Regions from separate parts of the Idiomarina sp. HB genome, predicted to be linked through region 2. Evidence: predicted binding sites of a transcription regulator. Region 2 holds the regulator's gene; each other region holds the start of a gene.
What was found. The regulator ArgR, encoded in region 2, controls arginine synthesis, uptake and breakdown. The targets are predictions, from matches to a motif close to ANTGAATANNTATTCANT.
Positions count from the first base shown of each region.

Region 1: the regulator ArgR is predicted to act here: its motif matches at 2,915-2,932, upstream of VBY75_RS12420 (aspartate aminotransferase family protein).
Region 3: the regulator ArgR is predicted to act here: its motif matches at 3,585-3,602, upstream of gltB (glutamate synthase large subunit).

Region 1 covers NZ_JAYLVU010000004.1:285,132-291,998, forward strand. Annotated here, with positions in the region: gene trpS (tryptophan--tRNA ligase) at 1-175, shown strand, start outside; gene VBY75_RS12405 (anthranilate synthase component II) at 261-842, shown strand; gene VBY75_RS12410 (HDOD domain-containing protein) at 911-2,077, shown strand; gene VBY75_RS12415 (flagellar brake domain-containing protein) at 2,082-2,789, opposite strand; gene VBY75_RS12420 (aspartate aminotransferase family protein) at 3,131-4,336, shown strand; gene astA (arginine N-succinyltransferase) at 4,350-5,372, shown strand; gene astD (succinylglutamate-semialdehyde dehydrogenase) at 5,387-6,856, shown strand.
Region 2 covers NZ_JAYLVU010000002.1:495,880-502,746, forward strand. Annotated here, with positions in the region: gene VBY75_RS08155 (DUF885 domain-containing protein) at 1-888, opposite strand, end outside; gene VBY75_RS08160 (Dyp-type peroxidase) at 1,005-1,958, shown strand; gene argR (transcriptional regulator ArgR) at 1,934-2,407, opposite strand; gene mdh (malate dehydrogenase) at 2,595-3,527, shown strand; gene ispB (octaprenyl diphosphate synthase) at 4,097-5,068, opposite strand; gene rplU (50S ribosomal protein L21) at 5,261-5,572, shown strand; gene rpmA (50S ribosomal protein L27) at 5,588-5,845, shown strand; gene cgtA (Obg family GTPase CgtA) at 5,962-6,867, shown strand, end outside.
Region 3 covers NZ_JAYLVU010000001.1:1,033,728-1,040,594, reverse strand. Annotated here, with positions in the region: gene tolB (Tol-Pal system beta propeller repeat protein TolB) at 1-660, shown strand, start outside; gene pal (peptidoglycan-associated lipoprotein Pal) at 712-1,248, shown strand; gene ybgF (tol-pal system protein YbgF) at 1,270-2,028, shown strand; tRNA gene VBY75_RS05140 (tRNA-Lys) at 2,160-2,235, shown strand; tRNA gene VBY75_RS05135 (tRNA-Lys) at 2,267-2,342, shown strand; gene nadA (quinolinate synthase NadA) at 2,432-3,472, shown strand; gene gltB (glutamate synthase large subunit) at 3,613-6,867, shown strand, end outside.

The DNA of each region.
Region 1 (6,867 bases), on a different contig from region 2:
GGAATCAGTGGTTGCTATGCTTGAGCCTATTCAGCAGCGATATCACGAAATGCGTAATGATCAGGCGTTCTTGCAGCAAGTTATGAAGCAAGGTGCTGATAAAGCACGTGAAGCCTCAGCAAAAACTTTGTCAGATGTTTATAAAGCGGTAGGTTTTGTACCTTACCCTGGGTAATTGTCATTATGGTGAGTGAGTCTCCGGAACAGCGCGAAACAAGGGGATTGTCAGGCAGCGATGAAACTTTGGCAAACTCTATAGCATGATCGTACTAATTGATAACTTCGACTCATTTACTCACAACCTGGCTCGCTATTTCCGTGAATTGGGGGAAGATGTTGTTGTTTTTCGTAACAATGAAATAACAGTTCCGGGCATTGAAGAACTCTCTCCGAAAGCTCTTGTGATATCTCCCGGACCTTGCACACCCAACGAGTCCGGCGTGTCTTTGGCCGCTATTCAACACTTTGGAAAGAAGCTTCCGATACTGGGCGTTTGCCTTGGGCACCAGGCATTAGCTCAGGTATTTGGTGCCAAAGTTGTTCGCGCCGAAAAAGTGATGCATGGAAAAACATCGGTTATTCGACACAACGGTAACGGACTGTTTCAGCAGTTAGACAACCCTCTTGAAGTGACACGCTACCATTCGTTGGTAGTTTGCCCGGCCAGTTTGCCAACAGATTTCTTAATTGATGCCGATACAGAGAGCGAACGGGGAAAGTTGGAAATTATGGCTATTAGGCATAGGGACTTACCTTTATTCGGCGTACAGTTCCACCCAGAGTCGGTAATGACAGCTCAGGGTCATAATTTGTTAGCGAATTTTTTACGTTATATACGATAATCAGTAAGTAGCATTTGTGAAGTTTATTCAACATAATGCTGCCGCAGTTCAGTTAATATAGAGGTAATATGTTCCACTTTTTTGCGGGTACCACGGAAGGCGGCAGTAATGACCCGGCCCTGCGTTTAGAAAAACGTTTTATCAACTATTTGATAAGTTTTCCGTTTGCGCGCAAAGCTCGTTCAAAGGCTGACGGTACCGACGAGGAAGACAAAGAGCAGTTACGTAAACTGCTGGAAGTGGAGCGTCTGAACTATGAAGAACGTGACCGTAAGGCCCAGGCGCGGCAACGTTATGCTGACCGTATTTCTGACGAACTGCATGAAGAGATCTACCACCGCGCATTGAAAACGATAGATGACGGCGATTACATTCGCGAACGTCTGATACCGCTTCCTGAGAAACTGCCAGAGCTACTGGATACCTTAAGTCTGAAAGCCGCTTCTATGCGCCGCATTGAGTCAGTGGTGCAGGGTATGGACTGGTTTCACACAGGGTTGCTTCGAACGGTCAATCAACCTCCTTTTATCGATCGCAACAAGCAGGTAAAAATTGATAATTTACGTGTTGCCATGAGTTTTGTGGGCACCGAAAACTTGCGACTGTTAGCGCCCGCATACATCATGCAAAACTGGCTGCCTCCGGCTGCACAACCTTTCATGTTGTTCCGTCGTAAAATTTGGGAACACTCTTTGGGGACGGCTATTGCAGCGCATAACATTGCGGTAGAGCGTAAGCTGCGGGATCCGGTACTTGCTTATACTATTGGCATGTTCCATGAGCTTGGGAAGATAGCGTTAACCAAACTGTATCTTCGCTTATTCGACGACGTGCAACGTGAATTTGCGATGCAAAGCGTGAACGATAAATCACCTGAGCGGCATAATACGATTGTAAAACTGACTCCGGATGAGCGCTTTTTACGCGACTTAATGTTGGAGAAGGACAAAGACGTCAGTTACCTAGTGGCTGAAGGCTGGGGTTTGAAACGCGTTCCTGTTAGTAAACACCTGTTAGCTTTCACTCAAAGTAAAGCCGAAGAGAATGAATCTGATTACGCGCAAGCTCTGGCGCAGGCAAACGCCTATTGTGAATTCAGAATGTTAAGAGAAGTGGACTTAGCCAGCCTGGAAGAAGGTAAACACCTGTTGAATAAGTACTCGATAACAGCAGACACCATTGCACGCTTAAATAATGTGAGTTTAAAGCGACCGCCTATTGTTGTGCCGGAGTAAAGCGTTAACACTCAAACTCTGTGTCTATCAACAGATGGTCGAATACATTATTAATATGGGCTTCATTGTCGGTGAAGCGGACTCCAACACTGATCATCCCTCGCTCTTTGCGTTGGTTCATAATTTGGCCTGAAAGGCTCAGTGCTTCTTTATGCGCGCCAGAACCAATGCCCACCTTAATATTCATATGAGTAACATTACCGGCTTCATTGGGCGTGGCTTTAAAAACGATCCTGCATCCGGCGGAAGAGATATCGACAATGACGCCACTGGCGAGCTTTTTCTTAGTGCTTGCTTGGCTATTGTCCGCAGTGACATCAACCGGAATGTGGGTGCGTACTCGCTTTTGCGCTCTTAACGCCCTGTTCTCAACTTGCTCAGGGTATTCTAAGTACAACAACCTGAACGGGAAGTTAGTTACCGCTCTAATTTTCGTTTTAAACGCAATACACTCGCCAGTCTCTCCCTCTAAAACCAATCGGACAATAACCGGGTTACCCTCAAATAAAACATCTGAGTAGCTCCCTTCGGTACGGGGGTTGGGCTGTTTTAATAAAAGGTATTTGCCGGTGTCAAAACCGACCAGCTGGAGCTTTGTGCGTACTTTCGCTGCGGACGCAAACTCTACATCAATCATATCGCCTGGACGTAAGTAAGCCAGCTTTAGCTGTGGTTGAGAAGGGGATTCCAGAGTTGGGGTCTGATTGTCCATAGTATTCTCTGTCGCCGAGCATTCATTCAATAAACTTCAGGCTAAGGTAAGTACTAATAAAAAGCAATGCAATTTTTCGTAGGTAAATGTTACAAGGTGTTTAACAAGTTATCTTGAGAAAAAATTATGACTAAAGATTCATTCTTTCTGCATGCATTAGCATAACTATTCGTATCTGATGCAAGAAAAGCGTAAAGCCCCGTTTTAAGCGATTTATAACGGAATTATCACAGACAAAGTGAACAAATTTTGGCATAATAGCGGGCTACTTTGAGAAATGAATTTGTTGACACCTTTGTTAACTCGCTAAGGCGATAAGGACGAGAGTAATGGCAGACAATATGACAGTAAACCGTGAAATGTTTAATGACGTAATGGTTCCCAACTATAACCCTGCATCAATGATCCCGGTAAAGGGCAAAGGCGCCCGGGTATGGGACCAGGACGGTCGTGAATACGTTGATTTTGCAGGCGGTATTGCTGTGAACTGTCTTGGTCATTGCCACCCGGCGATGGTGTCAGCTCTGCAGGAACAGAGCCAGAAGCTTTGGCATTTAAGTAATGTGTTTACGAACGAGCCGGCAATTCGTCTGGCGAAAAAGCTGACCGAGGCAACTTTTGCTGATCGTGTTTACTACGCTAACTCAGGCGCTGAAGCCAACGAAGCGGCATTAAAACTGGCGCGTCGCTGGGCGATTGAAAAGCACGGCGAACATAAACAAAAAATTATTGCTTTCACTAAAGGCTTCCACGGGCGTACTTTCTTTACGGTAACCGTTGGTGGTCAACCTGCATACTCTGATGGTTTTGGACCGAAACCTGGCGGTGTTGATCATGTTGATTACAACAATATTGATGCGCTAAAGGCGCTGATTTCTGATGACACTTGTGCTGTCATGATGGAACCGCTGCAAGGTGAAGGTGGCGTGGTTAGCCCTGACGTGGAGTTTGTGAAAGCGGTACGTGAACTTTGTGACCAGAACAACGCGTTGCTCATTTTTGATGAAGTGCAAACGGGTTTTGGCCGTACCGGTAGCCTTTATGCTTATGAGCAGTTGGGTGTTACACCGGACATTTTGACGTCAGCGAAAGCATTGGGCGGCGGTTTCCCTATTGGCGCTATGCTAACAACAACTGAAATTGCAGAGCATCTTAAACCAGGTACACACGGCAGTACTTACGGCGGAAACCCGCTGGCTTGTGCTGTGTCAGAAGCGGTGTTCGATATTGTTAATACCAAAGAAACTCTGGATGGCGTTAAGCAACGCGAGCAGTGGTTTAAAGAGCAGCTGGCGGCAATTAACGAAAAATATAACGTGTTTAGCGAAATTCGTGGCCAGGGTCTATTGCTTGGTGCGGCAATGAATAAAGAATACGAAGGACGCGCACGCGACTTCCTATTAGCGGGCCAGGAGCATGGCGTAATGGTTTTAATTGCCGGCGCTAATGTCGTGCGCTTTACCCCGTCACTGGTCATTTCTGAAGAAGACGTAAAAGAAGGCCTGCAGCGCTTTGAAAAAGCCGTTGCTCAGGTTGTCGGTCAATAACTGAGGCTGTTTTATGTTGCTAATCAGACCCATTAAGCCGTCAGATTACGAAGCGTTATATCAGTGCGCGATTGAGTCCGGCCATGGTTTTACTTCCTTACCGGTAGACCAGTCGCTGCTGGAGCGTCGTATTAATGCGGCGCAAAAAGCTTTTGCTAAAGACACCGTTGAAACACCCGGTGATGAAAGCTACCTGTTTGTTATGGAAGATACCGAAACTGGTACTATTGCAGGTGTTAGTGGTATCGAAGCTGCGGTGGGTTTGAATGAAGCCTTCTGGCATTACCGCTTGGGTAAAGTTGTGCATCATTCAGAGAAGCTCAATATCTATAATGCGCTGGAAACTCTTACTCTGTGTAATGACTACACCGGTGTTTCCGAGCTATGCACGTTGTTTTTGCGAGAACCTTACCGACACAACATGAACGGACGTACATTGTCACGCTTCCGCATGTTGTTTTTGGCGCAATTTAAGCAACGCTTCAGTGACTGGGTAATAGCCGAAATGCGTGGCGTCTCAGATGAAAATGGAGACTCGCCATTTTGGAACTGGTTGGAAGAGAACTTTTTCTCAATGGACTTTCCAAAAGCCGACTACTTAAGCGGAATTGGCGATAAAGTCTTTATTTCTGAACTGATGCCTCGCTTCCCTATTTATACCAACTTGTTGAGTAAAGAAGCGCAAGCGGTGGTCGGAAAGGTGCACGACAATACGCGCCCGGCTCTGAAACTGTTGGAATCGGAAGGTTTCCGTTTCAGAGGTTTTGTGGACATTTTTGACGCCGGACCAACGGTTGAAGCGGAAGTTTGTAATCTCAACAGTGTGCGTAACAGCCGTTTAGTGCCGGTAGCAGTGCGCGACTCGGTAGCAGAAGGTGAGGGTGTTCCTCATATTGTGTGTAATACGCAGTTGAAGAACTTCCGCGCGACAAAGCTTTCTTTGCCAGAAGGCGCAGAAGAACTCATATTGACGACAGAACAAGCACAGGCAATGCATTTAGAAAGCGGCGATGAAGCCCGCATTGTTGCACTCTAAGCAGGAGTATTTGTATGACGAACAGTATTCAATTTATCGATGGTTGTTGGGAAGCAGGCGAAGGTCAGCTGTTTAAATCAATTGATCCGGCCCGTAATGAAGCTATCTGGAGCGGTGAATCCGCCAGTGAAGCTCAGGTAGAAAAAGCGGTAATGGCTGCTCGCAAAGCCTTTCCTGACTGGGCGGGCCGCAGCGTCGAAGAGCGCTTAGCCATCTGCAAAAAGTTTTCAGCGTTACTTGAAGAAAATAAAGAGCACTTGGCGCAGGTCATGGCAAAAGAAACCGGCAAACCTGTGTGGGAAACCCGTACCGAAGTGGGCGCTATGATGGGCAAAGTCGCGATTTCTGAGCGTGCTTACCATGAGCGCACGGGTACCGTGGAAAACGAAATGCCGGGGGCTAAAGCTTTTATTCGTCATAAACCACACGGTGTGGTTGCCGTCTACGGTCCTTATAACTTTCCGGGACACTTGCCAAACGGGCACATTGTACCAGCACTAATTGCCGGTAATACGGTAGTGTTTAAGCCAAGTGAACTCACACCAATGGTTGCTCAGGAAACCATTAAGTTATGGGAAAAAGCAGGCATTCCAGCCGGCGTTTTAAACCTGGTTCAGGGCGAAGTTGAAACCGGTAAAGCATTATCGGCACACCCTCAAATTGATGGCTTGTACTTCACCGGCTCATCAAACACAGGGCACTTGTTGCACAAACAATTTGGCGGTCGTCCAGACAAAATTCTTGCGTTGGAAATGGGCGGTAATAACCCCTTGCTGGTTACTAACGTTGCTGACATTGATGCGGCGGTTCATAACATCGTACAGTCGGCTTTTATTACTTCAGGTCAGCGTTGCACATGTGCACGCCGCTTGTTCATTGAAGACTCAGAACAGGGTCGGGCAGTGCTTGAGCGTTTAATTGAAGTGACTGAAAACATTTTGGTCGATGACTACGAAGCAGATCCTCAGCCGTTTATGGGCGCAATGATTTCTGCTAAAGCTGCGGGCGAAATGGTCGATGCACAAAATGAGTTGCTGCATAAAGGCGCTAAGTCATTAGTGCGCATGAAGCAGGCTGACTCAAAGAAAGGTTTTGTAACCCCGGGCATTGTCGATGTTACCGGCGTTGAAAACCTGCCGGATGAAGAGCATTTTGGTCCGTTACTAAAAGTGTATCGCTTTAAAGATATTGATGAAGCCATCAAAGAAGCGAACAACACACGTTACGGCCTATCTGCCGGTGTGCTTTGTGACGATGAACAAACGTATCGTTACTTTTTCAAACATATTCGCGCAGGTATTGTGAATTGGAATAAGCCGATTACTGGTGCCAGCAGTGCCGCACCTTTCGGCGGCATTGGAGCAAGTGGTAACCATCGTGCCAGTGCTTACTATGCGGCCGACTACTGTGCGTATCCGGTTGCGTCAGTGGAAGCTGACAGCATGAGTTTACCTGAGAATTTAGCGCCAGGGCTTAAATTTTAATCACAATCTGT
Region 2 (6,867 bases):
TTCACCGCGAATGCGAGCAACTTCCTGCAGACCAATTTCATGAATTTCGTCAGCGGTCATATTCAGCGTGGTGTAATGCTTAATACGGTTCTGATAAAAGTCGTCCCCATTGGGTAGCTCGCTGGCACCAATGCTTTCACGTGCACTCGGCAAGTACTCGGTAACCATAAAGGTAAAGTAGTCGTCGTAAGCTGGCATCACCTGGTCATCAATAGCGGTTAATGCATCGCTTTTAAGTTGCTCCCATTGTTCGCTATCAACAAAGCCCGGCTGGTGTGTAAAAGGAGAGAAGTAAACGCTGTCTTTAGCATCCTGCACAATGTAAGCCAGTATACTTTCTTCAAAACCGGCCATAGCGGCTGCAGGCTGGGTGTAACCTTCTTCAATCGCTTTACGCAACCAATGAGTCTGCTGCTCCATGTAACGAGGAATTGAACGCAGTTTTGCTATGTAATTCTGGTAGTCTTCCGCCGATGAAAACGACGTATAAGAAGGCATGAAAGCTAAAGAGCTGTGAAAGCTACCTTCTGCGGTTAATGGCATATAGTGCGCATTAAAGCGGTACTCATCGACCTTGTTCTTTAAGGTGTAGTGAATCATTGCATGGTTTATCTGGTCATCCCGGCTTAGCTCGTTAAGGTTAACGGCGTTCAGCTGTTCAAGCCACTCAGAGCGTTGTTGGTAACGTTGTTCTAAGGCTTCCGGTGACATATCGGTCAGCTCGGTTTCGCTGGACTCATTCAGTCCTTCCCAGATAGTGTCAGCCAACTGATGAAACTCAGCAGCCGGAGTCTGTTGTTGAGCACTGCTACGCTGAGTTTGATTGTCTGCCGTGCTCGCACAGGCAGTCAGTCCAAGCAAACCAAAAATAAGTATCAGATTGCGCATGATTTTTCCTTGCGGTGTCATAACGAATACAGGCATTCTATAATGCCTCGTGCGCTATTTAATGTAAAAGCGAATAGAACGAACACACAAAAATAACAGTTAAACGGGAGAATAGGGTGGATAAAGCTCAGTCAGGAGTCTACGCGGAACCTAATCTGCATGGTCTGACGTTGTTTTGTCATGTCATGAGCGACGACGTTGAAAGTTTACGCCGTAAACTGGCTCGCTTTCCAGCCATTTTACGCGATCTTGACGCCCGCTTCTCAGAAGCCATGTTAACAGGCTTTGTCGGCATAGGCGCCGATTACTGGGACATTCTTTACCCACACAAGAAGCCACTTCACTTGCAGGCTTTCCCCGAACTTTCCGACGGCGACCGGGAAGCACCAAGACACCCTTATGATCTCATCATTCAAATTCGTTGTGACCGCTTCGACGCTAACTACCTTGCCGGGCGCACATTAATTGAATGGTTTGGTTATGACATTGAAGTGGTCGAGCAAATTCGTTCCTTCCGTTATCTCGACGGCCGCGACTTGACCGGTTTTATCGATGCGCCTGACAACCCCAGGGGCATGAGCAAACGTAAGGTGGCATTAGTAGAAGAAAAAGACGATGCCGACTTTGTGGATGGCAGTTATTTGTTCGTACAAAAGTTTCGTCACGACTTACGCCGCTGGGACTACCTGGGCCCGGAAAAACAAGAGCAACTCATGGGGCGTGAAAAAGTCTCAGGCGAACGTTTATCCGAAGCTAAAATTGAAGGCGTTACACATGCAGCCAAAAGTCGTCTAGTGGACGGCAATGAACAACCCATTCCTTTACTGCGGCAGAATATGCCCTGGGGTGACCTGCGCGAACAGGGGCTGCTCGCTATGTATTTTAGTCACACACCGAAAATGGTGGTGCAGTGGCTAAAAAATCGATATTACGCCGACGAACAAGGGGCCTACGATCCGTTACTGGATTATTCGCAAGCGGTATCCAACTGCGGCTTTTTTGTGCCTTCAATGCGTTTTATGGAAGACAACAAAGAAGTAGCGGATCAGGAAGAAGGTAATACCGCCTGACTGGCAAACAACTCCCGGACCTTTTTCAGAGTAAAGTCGATATCAGCAACTTTGAGCGGCGCGATAAAAATAGTGTCGTCGCCGGCTATCGTACCAAGCACACCTTCTTTTTTACCGACAGAGTCAAGCAAGCGGGCAATCAACTGAGCCGCCCCCGGGCTGGTGCGAATAATCACCATGACATCATTGTGCTGAATATCCAGTACAAGCTGGCTTAATGGTGCCTTAGTGGAAGGTACCGCTAAGTCGGGCGGTAAGCAGTAGACCATTTCCTGCTTTGCATTGCGGGTACGAACCGCGCCTTGCTTACTCAACATGCGCGAGACTTTAGACTGGCTAATGTTATCAAAGCCCTCGGCTTTCAAGGCATTAACAATTTCTCCCTGTGAGCCATAACGCTCTTCGCGAAGAAGGGTTTTAAAAGCTTCGAGTAACGTGTCTTGCACCATGAGAGAGTTCAATTCCTATACTGGTTACATGCTATAATAACCCCCAGTGTACTGCATATAGATGCGCTATTCGAGTGCTGAATGTGTACCGCGCAAAGTTGTATTTTTAGTGATATTGGAGTACAGTTTTGCGCCAAATTCTGCATTTTTATGCAGTTAAAATTGACTAACAAAAACGGAGTCTGAGATGAAAGTAGCCGTATTAGGTGCGGCCGGTGGTATCGGCCAGGCATTGTCATTACTTCTGAAAACCCAGTTACCAGCAGGTTCAGAATTATCGCTGTATGACGTTGCGCCAGTAGTTCCAGGTGTAGCGGTTGACTTAAGTCACATCCCTACCGACGTGAAAGTAACAGGCTTCGGTAAAGATGATCTTGCGTCAGCATTAGTTGGCAGCGACATCGTATTAATTCCTGCCGGCGTACCTCGTAAGCCAGGTATGGATCGCTCTGACCTGTTCAACATGAACGCCGGCATCGTTAAAAACTTAGTACAAGGCGTTGCAGACAACTGCCCTGACGCCTGTGTTGGTATCATCACCAACCCGGTAAACACCACAGTACCAATTGCTGCCGAAGTCCTGAAAAAAGCAGGTTGCTACGACAAGCGTAAACTGTTTGGTGTAACGACTCTGGACGTTATCCGTTCAGAAGCATTCGTTGGCGAGCTACGTGGTCTGAACCCTGAAAACGTAAACGTGCCAGTTATTGGTGGCCACAGCGGCACAACCATTCTGCCATTGCTGTCACAAGTTGAAGGCGTTGAGTTTACTGAGCAAGAAATCAAAGACTTAACTCACCGTATCCAGAACGCAGGTACTGAAGTCGTTGAAGCAAAAGCCGGCGGCGGTTCAGCAACCCTTTCTATGGGTCAGGCAGCAGCACGCTTTGCATTGTCATTGCTGAAAGGCCTGCAAGGTCAGGACACTATTGAGTGCACTTACGTAGAAGGCCCAGGCGACAACGCTAAGTTCTTCGCACAGCCAGTACGCTTAGGCAAAAATGGCGCCGAAGAAATTCTGTCTTACGGCAAGCTTAGTGCCTTCGAACAGAAATGCATGGACGAAATGCTCGACGGCCTGAAAGGCGACATCCAAAAAGGCATCGACTTCGCCAGCTAAGCTTTCAGTAATCCGCTCTTGAAAATATTGGGGCAGGCCAGCATTGGCTGGCCATTGCAGGTTATCTTTCGAAAGACGCCTGCAAGTACGTCCCTGTAAGGCTTGGGCAGCGCCATCCTTGGCGCTGCACACTTTCTCCAGATAACCCACAATGGCATATCGCCAATACTGACCAACCCCAATATCTGCATGCTACTTGCTGAAAGGTATGTAGTCAGGAGCTATGTTTGGACTTTCCACCTGATGTGAATATCAGGCTACCTCCAGATAACCCGCAATGACTTTTCGCCAATACTGATCTTCCCCAATATTTTTCCAGCTAGATGTACGCTCAAATGTTCCAATTGATACACAGTGTTAGCTTTTTAATTATCAGGCTAGAAGATGGTTAAAAGGGGCAGGCTGTTGGATTGTGAGCGTTACGAGTGTTGAAGGTTTCTATGGCGGAGTGTCGAAGGCCATGGATGGCCTTCGTCAAGCCCTCATGGATGAGCTCGTAGCGTCTCCGCCATAGAAACCTTCAATGCTCAAGCGAAGCAAGCCAACAGCCTGCCCCCCCAAGACATTTCTTACGCCACCCGGTCCACTGCCAGGTGGGTTAGGGTGAGAAGGGCTTGTTTGTAGTCGGAGTCCGGGAGATCGCTTAATGACTGGCGCGCTTGTTCGGCGGCTTCTAAAGCTTTATCGCGGGTGTATTGCAAAGCTCCCGTTCGTTCCATAGCCGTAAGCACGGTTTGTAAGTGCTCACGTCCGTCGCCTTGTTCAATGGCTTCGCGAATCAGCTTTTGCTCGGTTTCGTTGCCGTGCCACATGGCGTATAACAACGGCAGTGTGGGCTTACCTTCTGCTAAGTCATCACCGGCATTTTTGCCCATAGATTCGCTGTCGGCGGTGTAATCCAGTAAATCGTCCACCAACTGAAACGCGGTACCCAGGTAACGACCGTAATCGGCCAGTTGCTGCGTTACTTTTTCGTCCTGTGCGGTTAATACGCCGGCCAGCTCAGTTGCGGCTTCAAACAGCTTAGCAGTTTTTCCGTAAATGACATTGAAGTAGCTGGCTTCTGAGGTATCCGGGTCGTTACAGTTCATTAACTGCAGTACTTCACCTTCAGAAATAACGTTGGTGGCATCCGCTAAAATCCGCAGAATCCGCAGGGAGTCTAAATCGACCATTAGCTGAAAAGCGCGGGTATAAAGGAAGTCACCCACCAGCACGCTGGCTTCATTACCGAATACTGCATTAGCGGTTTTACGTCCACGGCGAAGCTCCGACTCGTCGACGACATCGTCGTGCAGCAGGGTCGCGGTATGAATAAACTCGATAATTGTCGCTAGTTTGCGGTGGTCGTTACCTTCATAACCCAGGGCTCGGCAAGCTAATATGGCAAGCAGTGGGCGTAAGCGTTTACCACCACTGTTGACAATATAGAGGCCTAACTGGTTAATTAAGGCAACATCCGATTGAAGTTGTTCACCTATTAAAGCATTTACGCCAAGCATATCGTCTTTGGCTAATGCGTTAATGGACTGCATATCCATCATAGATATCTGTTTATTTACAAAATTTAACGGAAAAGGGATGGTACACTATTTAAGGCGGCGCGGAAACTCAAAGCGCGGCAGATGGCGTAGCCTTTAAGTTCAAATAAAGGGTTGCGATCGCTGGCGGGATTACGTACAATTCGCGCCCTGATTTGAATTTGGATGCCCAATAGGGTTGTGGAGAATAATATGTACGCAGTATTCCAAAGTGGCGGTAAGCAGCACCGTGTGTCTGAAGGCCAAATCGTCCGCCTGGAAAAACTGGAAGCAGCTACCGGTGATGTAGTTGAATTCGACCAGGTTTTGATGGTTTCTGACGGCAACGATGTAAACATCGGTGCTCCGTTCGTATCCGGTGGTAAAGTGAAAGCGGAAGTGATTGATCACGGTCGTGGCGATAAAATTAAAATCGTTAAGTTCCGTCGTCGTAAGCACTCTCGTCGTCAACAAGGCCATCGTCAGTGGTTCACGGAAGTGAAAATCACTGGTATCAACAGCTAATTAAGGAGTAACGACATGGCACATAAAAAGGCTGGTGGTTCTACTAAAAACGGTCGCGACTCAGAGAGTAAACGTCTCGGTGTTAAGCGCTTCGGTGGTGAGTCTGTATTAGCAGGCAACATCCTGGTTCGTCAACGTGGTACTAAGTTCCACGCGGGAGCGAACGTAGGTATTGGTAAAGACCATACATTGTTTGCAACCTCAGAAGGCAAAGTGTCTTTTGAAGTGAAGGGCAGCAAAAACCGTAAATTTGTGAGCGTTATTACTGACTAATAACGTGAACATAAACTGAAAAGTTTCGGTTCTGAAAGCCCTGCCTTACGGCGGGGCTTTTTCATATGTGCTAGAATTTTGCACAGTATTCTCTAAGTGATAAGTAGCAAATTGCGATGAAATTCGTTGATGAAGTAGAAGTCCGCGTAGATGCGGGTGACGGCGGTAATGGTTGTATCAGTTTCCGTCGCGAGAAGTACATTCCCAAAGGTGGTCCCGACGGTGGTGACGGCGGCGATGGTGGCGATGTCTACCTGCAAGCCGATGAAAACCTGAATACCCTTATCGACTATCGTTTTGAGCGCTTCCATAAAGCGGAGCGTGGGCAAAATGGTATGGGTAAAAACTGTACGGGTAAACGCGGTAGCGATATTGTGCTGCCGGTTCCTCCGGGTACTCGCGCTACCGACGTCGACACCGGCGAAGTTCTTGGCGATTTGACGCAACATGGTCAGCGGTTAATGGTCGCCAAAGGCGGCTTCCATGGTTTAGGTAATACACGTTTTAAAAGCAGTGTGAACCGTGCTCCTCGGCAGAAAACCGATGGTACTCCGGGTGAAGTGCGCTCATTAAAACTTGAACTCATGTTGCTGGCCGACGTGGGCTTACTGGGTATGCCAAACGCCGGTAAATCGACCTTTATTCGTTCGGTTTCAGCGGCGCGTCCTAAAGTAGCGGACTACCCCTTTACCACGTTAATACCTAATTTGGGGGTTGTGCGTCCGGCACCACATCAAAGTTTCGTTATTGCCGATATCCCGGGTCTTATCGAAGGTGCCGCTGAAGGCGCTGGCCTGGGTATTCGCTTCCTGAAACACCTGGAGCGTTGTCGTTTACTGCTGCATTTGGTGGACTTAGCACCTTTTGATGAGACCGACCCTGCAGAGCAGGCACGTATCATCATCAATGAACTGGAAAAATACAGTCCTAAACTGGCAGAAAAACCGCGCTGGCTGGTCATCAATAAAGTCGACTTACTGCTGGACGAAGAAGTTCAGGAAAAAGTTGATGAGCTGGTTAAA
Region 3 (6,867 bases), on a different contig from region 2:
AACAAGCTTGCGTACGTCAGCTTTGAGAACAAAACGGCAGAAATATTCATACAGGACATCTACACCACCCGTCGGGAAAAGACAACGTCGTTTCCGGGTATTAACGGGAGTCCGGTTTTCTCGCCAGATGGTAAAAAATTAGCTATGGTGTTATCAAAGGATGGTAATCCTGAGCTTTATGTATTTGATATTAATACGAAGGACTTGCAACGTATCACTCGTAATCGTACGATTGATACAGAGCCTAACTGGACGCCTGATGGTGAATCCTTAATTTTCACCTCAGAAAGAGGTGGCAGACCACAGTTATATAGCGTAAATTTATCATCAGGCCAGGTTCGTAGGTTAACCTTTGAAGGTGAACAGAATTTAGGTGGTACAATAGTACCGTCTGGCAAGGATATGGTTTTAGTTAACAGAACACGAGGCAACTACCATATCGCTAAACAAGAATTCCCGCGTGGGAATATGCAAGTTTTAACAAAAACGGCATTAGATGAGTCACCCAGTGTGGCACCAAATGGCAGTATGGTTATTTACAGTACAACGCATAATAACAAACAAGTACTGGCATTGGTTTCTATCGATGGGCGTTTTAAAGCACGGTTACCGGCAACCGATGGTGAAGTGAAGTCACCGGCTTGGTCGCCATACATGTAAAACACAGCCTGAATGGTTAAATTGTTCGATAAAACGATAAGGACGAAAAGGATGCAGCTTAATAAACTTTTTAAAGCTCTGGCAATCGTTGTACCAATGGCAACTCTGGCCGCTTGTAGCTCAAATCAAGAAACTGATTCAGGTGCAGGTGCAGGTCAAGAGACCAATCAACAAGCTGAGCAAGACTCTGGTGTTCAAACTGGAGCAGCAGAGCGCGCTAAAACAATGGAAGAAGAACGTCAAGAGAAAATGGAAGCGTTACGTAAAGAACACATCGTTTACTTCGCTTTTGACAAATCTAACATCCAGTCAGAATACACTGACTTGTTGTCAGCTCACGCTGACTACTTAGTGAAAAACCCGTCTGTAAAAGTTGTTATTGAAGGTCATACCGATGAACGCGGTACACCTGAGTACAACATTGCGTTGGGTGAGCGTCGTGCTCAAGCGGTTGAAAACTACCTGCATAACTTAGGTGTTCAGGATTCTCAAACCTCTACTGTGTCATATGGTGAAGAGAAGCCGATGGTAAACGAATCAAACGAACGTGCATACGCCAAAAACCGTCGTGCCGTTTTAGTTTACTAATCTAAGAAAAGCGGATAGTACATGAGAAAAACGCTGTTAGCTGTATGTTTGTGTGTGCCTGGGGCTGTTATGGCTCAGGCACCTGTTTCTGGATTGTCTTCTTCAGGTGATGTTGAGCAACGTCTCGAGCAAATTGAGCGTATGCTCGAAGCTCGCTCAGACGCTCAGCTTAAAATGCTGAATCAGTTAGGCTCTCTGCAGCAAGATGTTGCTGAGTTAAGAGGCATAACCGAAGAGCATGAGTATCGTCTGGAGCAACTTTTAGAGCGCCAGCGCGAGCTGTATCAGGAAATTGATCGTCGCTTCAGTAATTTGAAGCAGAACAATAGTCAGAGTAATGAAGTGACTGGCAACTATGACGATCTAGAGCAGGTTCCTACACAAACAGACGGCAGCAGCTATTCTCCAAACTTGAGTGAGAATGACGCTTACGACAAGGCTATTGCATTAGTTCTTGAAGATAAACGTTATGATGATGCGATACCCGCATTTCAGTCCTTTCTTAAAAACTTCCCAAATTCGACCTATGCGGCAAATGCGCATTACTGGCTCGGGCAGTTGTTTTTTGCAAAACGTGAATACAACGAAGCGAAACAGCAATTTGAGACTGTTGTAAACGATTACCCGGATAGTAATAAGCGTGGCGATTGCTTGCTGAAACTAGGTGTTATAGCTAGTGAACAGAATAAGTCGGCAGATGCTAAGGCTTATTATGAACAAGTGGTCAAAGAATACCCAGATAGTACCGAAGCTAATTTGGCAAAACAGCGCCTTAATTAGTAACAACTGAGCAACATGTGTTCGTGATTTGAGCAGTTGCACGGTTTTTTTCAATTTTCAGTTGCATACGCGCACTATTTCAGTAAACTATGCCGCCGTTGCCAAGCAGAAACGGCAGCAAAATTGGCGTTGGGTTGTTAGCTCAGTTGGTAGAGCAGTTGACTTTTAATCAATTGGTCGCAGGTTCGAATCCTGCACAACCCACCACGTCGCCAATTAATATTATCTATCAGAATATGGGTTGTTAGCTCAGTTGGTAGAGCAGTTGACTTTTAATCAATTGGTCGCAGGTTCGAATCCTGCACAACCCACCACTCCTAATTACTTTGCTACAAGCACATCTTGAATTCAGCTATAATAAGCCCCACTTATTAAGAACACTTGGAAAATAAGCCGTAGTATCATGACCGAGATTCAAACTCTGGATAGCCTTGATTATACTTTTCCGCCTAAACCTAAGCCGTTAAGTGCGAAAGAAAAATCAGAGACAATTAATCGTATTAAGCAGCTTCTGATTAATGAAGATGCTGTGTTGGTGGCTCACTATTACACCGACCCTGATATTCAGGCTCTAGCTGAAGAAACCGGTGGTTGTGTGGCGGACTCTTTAGAAATGGCTCGGTTCGGTCGTGACCATCCGGCGAAGAAGTTGATTGTCGCCGGTGTTCGCTTTATGGGTGAAACGGCGAAAATTTTGACACCTGAAAAGCAAGTACTGATGCCAACATTAAAAGCGGAGTGCTCGCTTGATCTTGGTTGCCCTCCTGAAAAGTTTTCGGAATTCTGTGATCAACATCCAGACCGGACAGTCGTTGTCTATGCGAATACTTCGGCAGCAGTTAAAGCTCGTGCAGACTGGGTAGTAACTTCCAGCATGGCGCTTGAGCTTGTCGACCACCTGGATGCTAAAGGCGAGAAAATACTTTGGGCTCCTGACCGTCACTTAGGTGGTTATATCGCACGTGAAACTGGTGCAGATATGCTGTTGTGGCAAGGCGCTTGTGTGGTGCATGATGAATTTAAGGCAAAGGCATTGGAGGACATGAAAAAGCTCCATCCGGAGGCTGCAGTTCTTGTTCATCCTGAGTCACCGGAAAATATTGTCGCTATGGCTGATGCAGTAGGCTCAACATCGCAGCTCATTAAGGCGAGTCAGGAATTACCTAACGAAACCTTTATTGTGGCGACAGACAAAGGCATTTTCTACAAAATGCAGCAGCTTCAGCCGAATAAAACCTTTATTGAAGCACCTACAGCCGGAAACGGTGCAACTTGCCGCAGCTGTGCGCATTGTCCATGGATGGCCATGAACGGGTTAAAAGCAATTGAAGAAGCACTTACCGAAGGTGGTGAGGCTCATGAAATACATGTCGACGAAACCTTAGGTAAAAAAGCTATGGTACCACTGGACCGAATGCTGGAATTTTCGGCAAGCTTAAAATAACTAAGACAGGCTCCTTCGGGAGCCTTTTTTATTCCTCGCTTATACAAGATATTTATAGTCGCCATAAATGCATCGCCTACCGAACTGCACAACTGCATGCTAATCTGAATTTATTGAATATTTATTCGGGTGGAATTTGCATGGGGTTTTATGATCCGACTGAAGTGCGTGATAACTGCGGTTTCGGCATTATTGCTAACGTTAATGGTGAGCCTCGGCAAGGGTTGATTTCTACAGCCGTTAAGGCTTTGGATCGTATGCAGCATCGCGGCGGTATTGGTGCGGATGGTAAGACTGGTGACGGTTGTGGTTTGCTTCTGCAAATGCCAGAGCAATTTTTCCGTCAATTTGCTGAAAAAGAGGGTTGGCAGCTCAGCAAAAAATTTGCCGTTGGAATGCTCTTTTTCAGTCGAGACAACGATAAGCGCGAAACCGCACGCCAACTTATTGAACAAGAACTCCAGAGAGAGACCTTAGCCGTCACAGGTTGGCGCAAAGTGCCCGTAGATAACCAAGTGCTGGGGGAAGGTGCTAAGTCGTCTGAGCCTGTTATAGAGCAGGTTCTGGTGTCTGCTCCCCCGGGTTGGCGAAAGAAAGACTTAGAAAGACGCCTGTATATGGCGCGTCGGCGAATTGAGAAGCTCATTCCTAATCAGGAAGAACTTTATATTTCTTCGCTTTCTAGTTTGGTATTGGTTTATAAGGGCTTAATGATGGCAGCGGATTTGCCCGCCTATTATGCGGACTTAGCCGACTCCGATATGAAAACTTCCATCTGCGTATTCCACCAACGCTTCTCAACTAATACTGAACCGCGCTGGCCTTTAGCTCAACCATTTCGGTTTCTGGCTCATAACGGCGAAATTAATACCATAAGAGGTAACCGGCAATGGGCGCAGGCGCGGGCTTACAAGTTTCAGACCCCTTTGCTACCCGACTTACAGGATGCAAAACCGTTAGTCGGCTTGTCCGGCTCGGACTCTGCTTCGCTGGACAATATGCTGGAGCTGTTGTTAGCCGGCGGTATGGATCTATTCCGGGCTATGCGCTTGCTGATACCGCCCGCCTGGCAAGGCGACGCGACAATGTCTGATGAAATGCGCGCTTTTTATGAGTTTAACTCGCTGCACATGGAGCCCTGGGATGGGCCGGCAGGCGTGGTGATGAGTAACGGTCGACACGTCGCATGCAGTCTGGACCGCAATGGTTTACGCCCGGCCAGGTATGTATTAACGCGCTCTGGTGTTCTGACCATTGCTTCTGAAGTGGGTATCTGGGATTACGACGAACAGGAAGTCATAGAAAAAGGGCGCTTAGGGCCGGGTCAAATGATGGCGGTGGATACCTATACCGGTAAAATTTGGTACAACGACGAAATAGAAGATGAATTAAAACAGCGCCACCCTTATAAACAATGGCTGGAACAGCATCGTCGTCACTTAATTCCGTTTGAACGCAGTCACGCAGATAAACTGGGCCAGCGTCTTTATGACGATGAAACCATGCTGGTATTGCATAAAGCTTACCTGTACTCAGAAGAAGAGTTACAGCAAATTATCAGTGTATTAGCGAAAGATGGCCAGGAAGCTGTTGGTTCAATGGGCGACGACACACCGACTGCGGTTCTCTCCAAACAACCTCGCTTACTTTATGACTATTTTCGACAGCAGTTTGCACAGGTAACAAACCCTGCCATTGACCCCATTCGCGAACGGCACGTGATGTCACTTTCAACCATAATTGGACGCGAGCACAATGTGTTTAACGAAGCTTCTGGTGATGCTGACAGGGTGGTGTTCGAGTCACCCATTCTGATGTATACCGATTTAAAGCAGTTACGCGAATTGGATGAAAAGCACTACCGCGCAACAACACTCTCGCTGGCTTTCAAGCCGGAGGAAAACAACTTACGGCAGGCGATAGAAAGCCTTGTTGAAAATGCAAAAGACTCGGTTAAGAACAATCAAACCGTTATTCTGATACTGAGTGACAGAGGCTTGCAGCGCGGACAGTTGATGATACCGGCTGCGATAGCAGTTGGTGCTGTTCAACAGGCTTTAGTGGCTAATGACTTACGTTGCGATTCGAACATTATTATTGAGACAGCGTCTGCGAGAGACCCTCATCACATGGCGGTGTTGTTGGGTTTGGGAGCTACTGGAGTTTACCCTTACCTGGCTTATGAAACGGTGGAGCAATTGGTTGCTCGCGGCAAAGTAACTCTGGATATTAGAGAAGCCTTGCTGAACTACCGGAAAGGTCTGAATAAAGGACTTTTGAAAATACTGTCGAAGATGGGCATTGCAACAGTTGCCGGATACCGCGGTTCTTCTCTATTTGAAGCTGTTGGGCTTAACGAAGATGTACGCCGCCTTTGTTTTGCAAACGTGCCGGCGCGAATTGATGGTACCGGCTTTGATGATATTCAGCAGGATCTCCAGCAAAGCTTCCACAAAGCCTGGTTAAAGCGTAAGCCGCTGGCTCAGGGTGGTTTACTGAAATATGTGCATGGTGGGGAATACCATGCGTATAACCCGGATGTGGTCACCTCCTTACAACGCGCGGTTGCAACAGGTGAGCAGAGAGATTACGACGTTTACGCTAAATTTGTGAATCAAAGGCCGGTAACCCACCTGCGTGATCTGCTCAGTATAAAACTACCTGAAACAGCAAAGCTTGAAAAACACCAAGTTGAAGCGAAGGAAAGCCTTTACCAGCGTTTTGATACAGCGGCTATGTCCATAGGCGCGTTAAGCGCTGAGGCCCACGAGGCTCTGGCTATAGCAATGAATCAAATTGGAGGACATTCAAACTCCGGAGAAGGAGGCGAGGATCCTAAACGCTTTAACAGCTTAAAAAATTCCCGAATTAAACAAGTGGCTTCAGGGCGCTTTGGAGTGACACCTCATTACCTGGTGAACGCCGATGTGATTCAGATAAAAGTGGCGCAGGGTGCAAAACCTGGAGAGGGCGGACAACTACCCGGCGAAAAAGTCACTGCGGAAATAGCGCAACTACGCTACGCGGTGGCTGGTACGACATTAATATCGCCACCGCCGCATCATGACATTTACTCCATTGAAGATTTAGCTCAGCTAATTTTTGATTTAAAGCAGGTAAACCCTAAAGCTTTAGTCTCTGTAAAACTGGTTTCAACGCCGGGTATTGGCACTATTGCGACCGGGGTGGCTAAGGCTTATGCCGACTTGATAACCGTATCAGGCTATGACGGTGGTACCGGCGCCAGCCCCATGACGTCGGTCAAGTACGCAGGTTCACCCTGGGAACTCGGGTTGGTCGAAGTGCACGAAGCTTTGGTAGCGAATAACCTGCGCCATAAAATTCGTCTGCAGGTTGATGGCGGTTTAAAAACCGGTATGGATATTGTGAAAGCG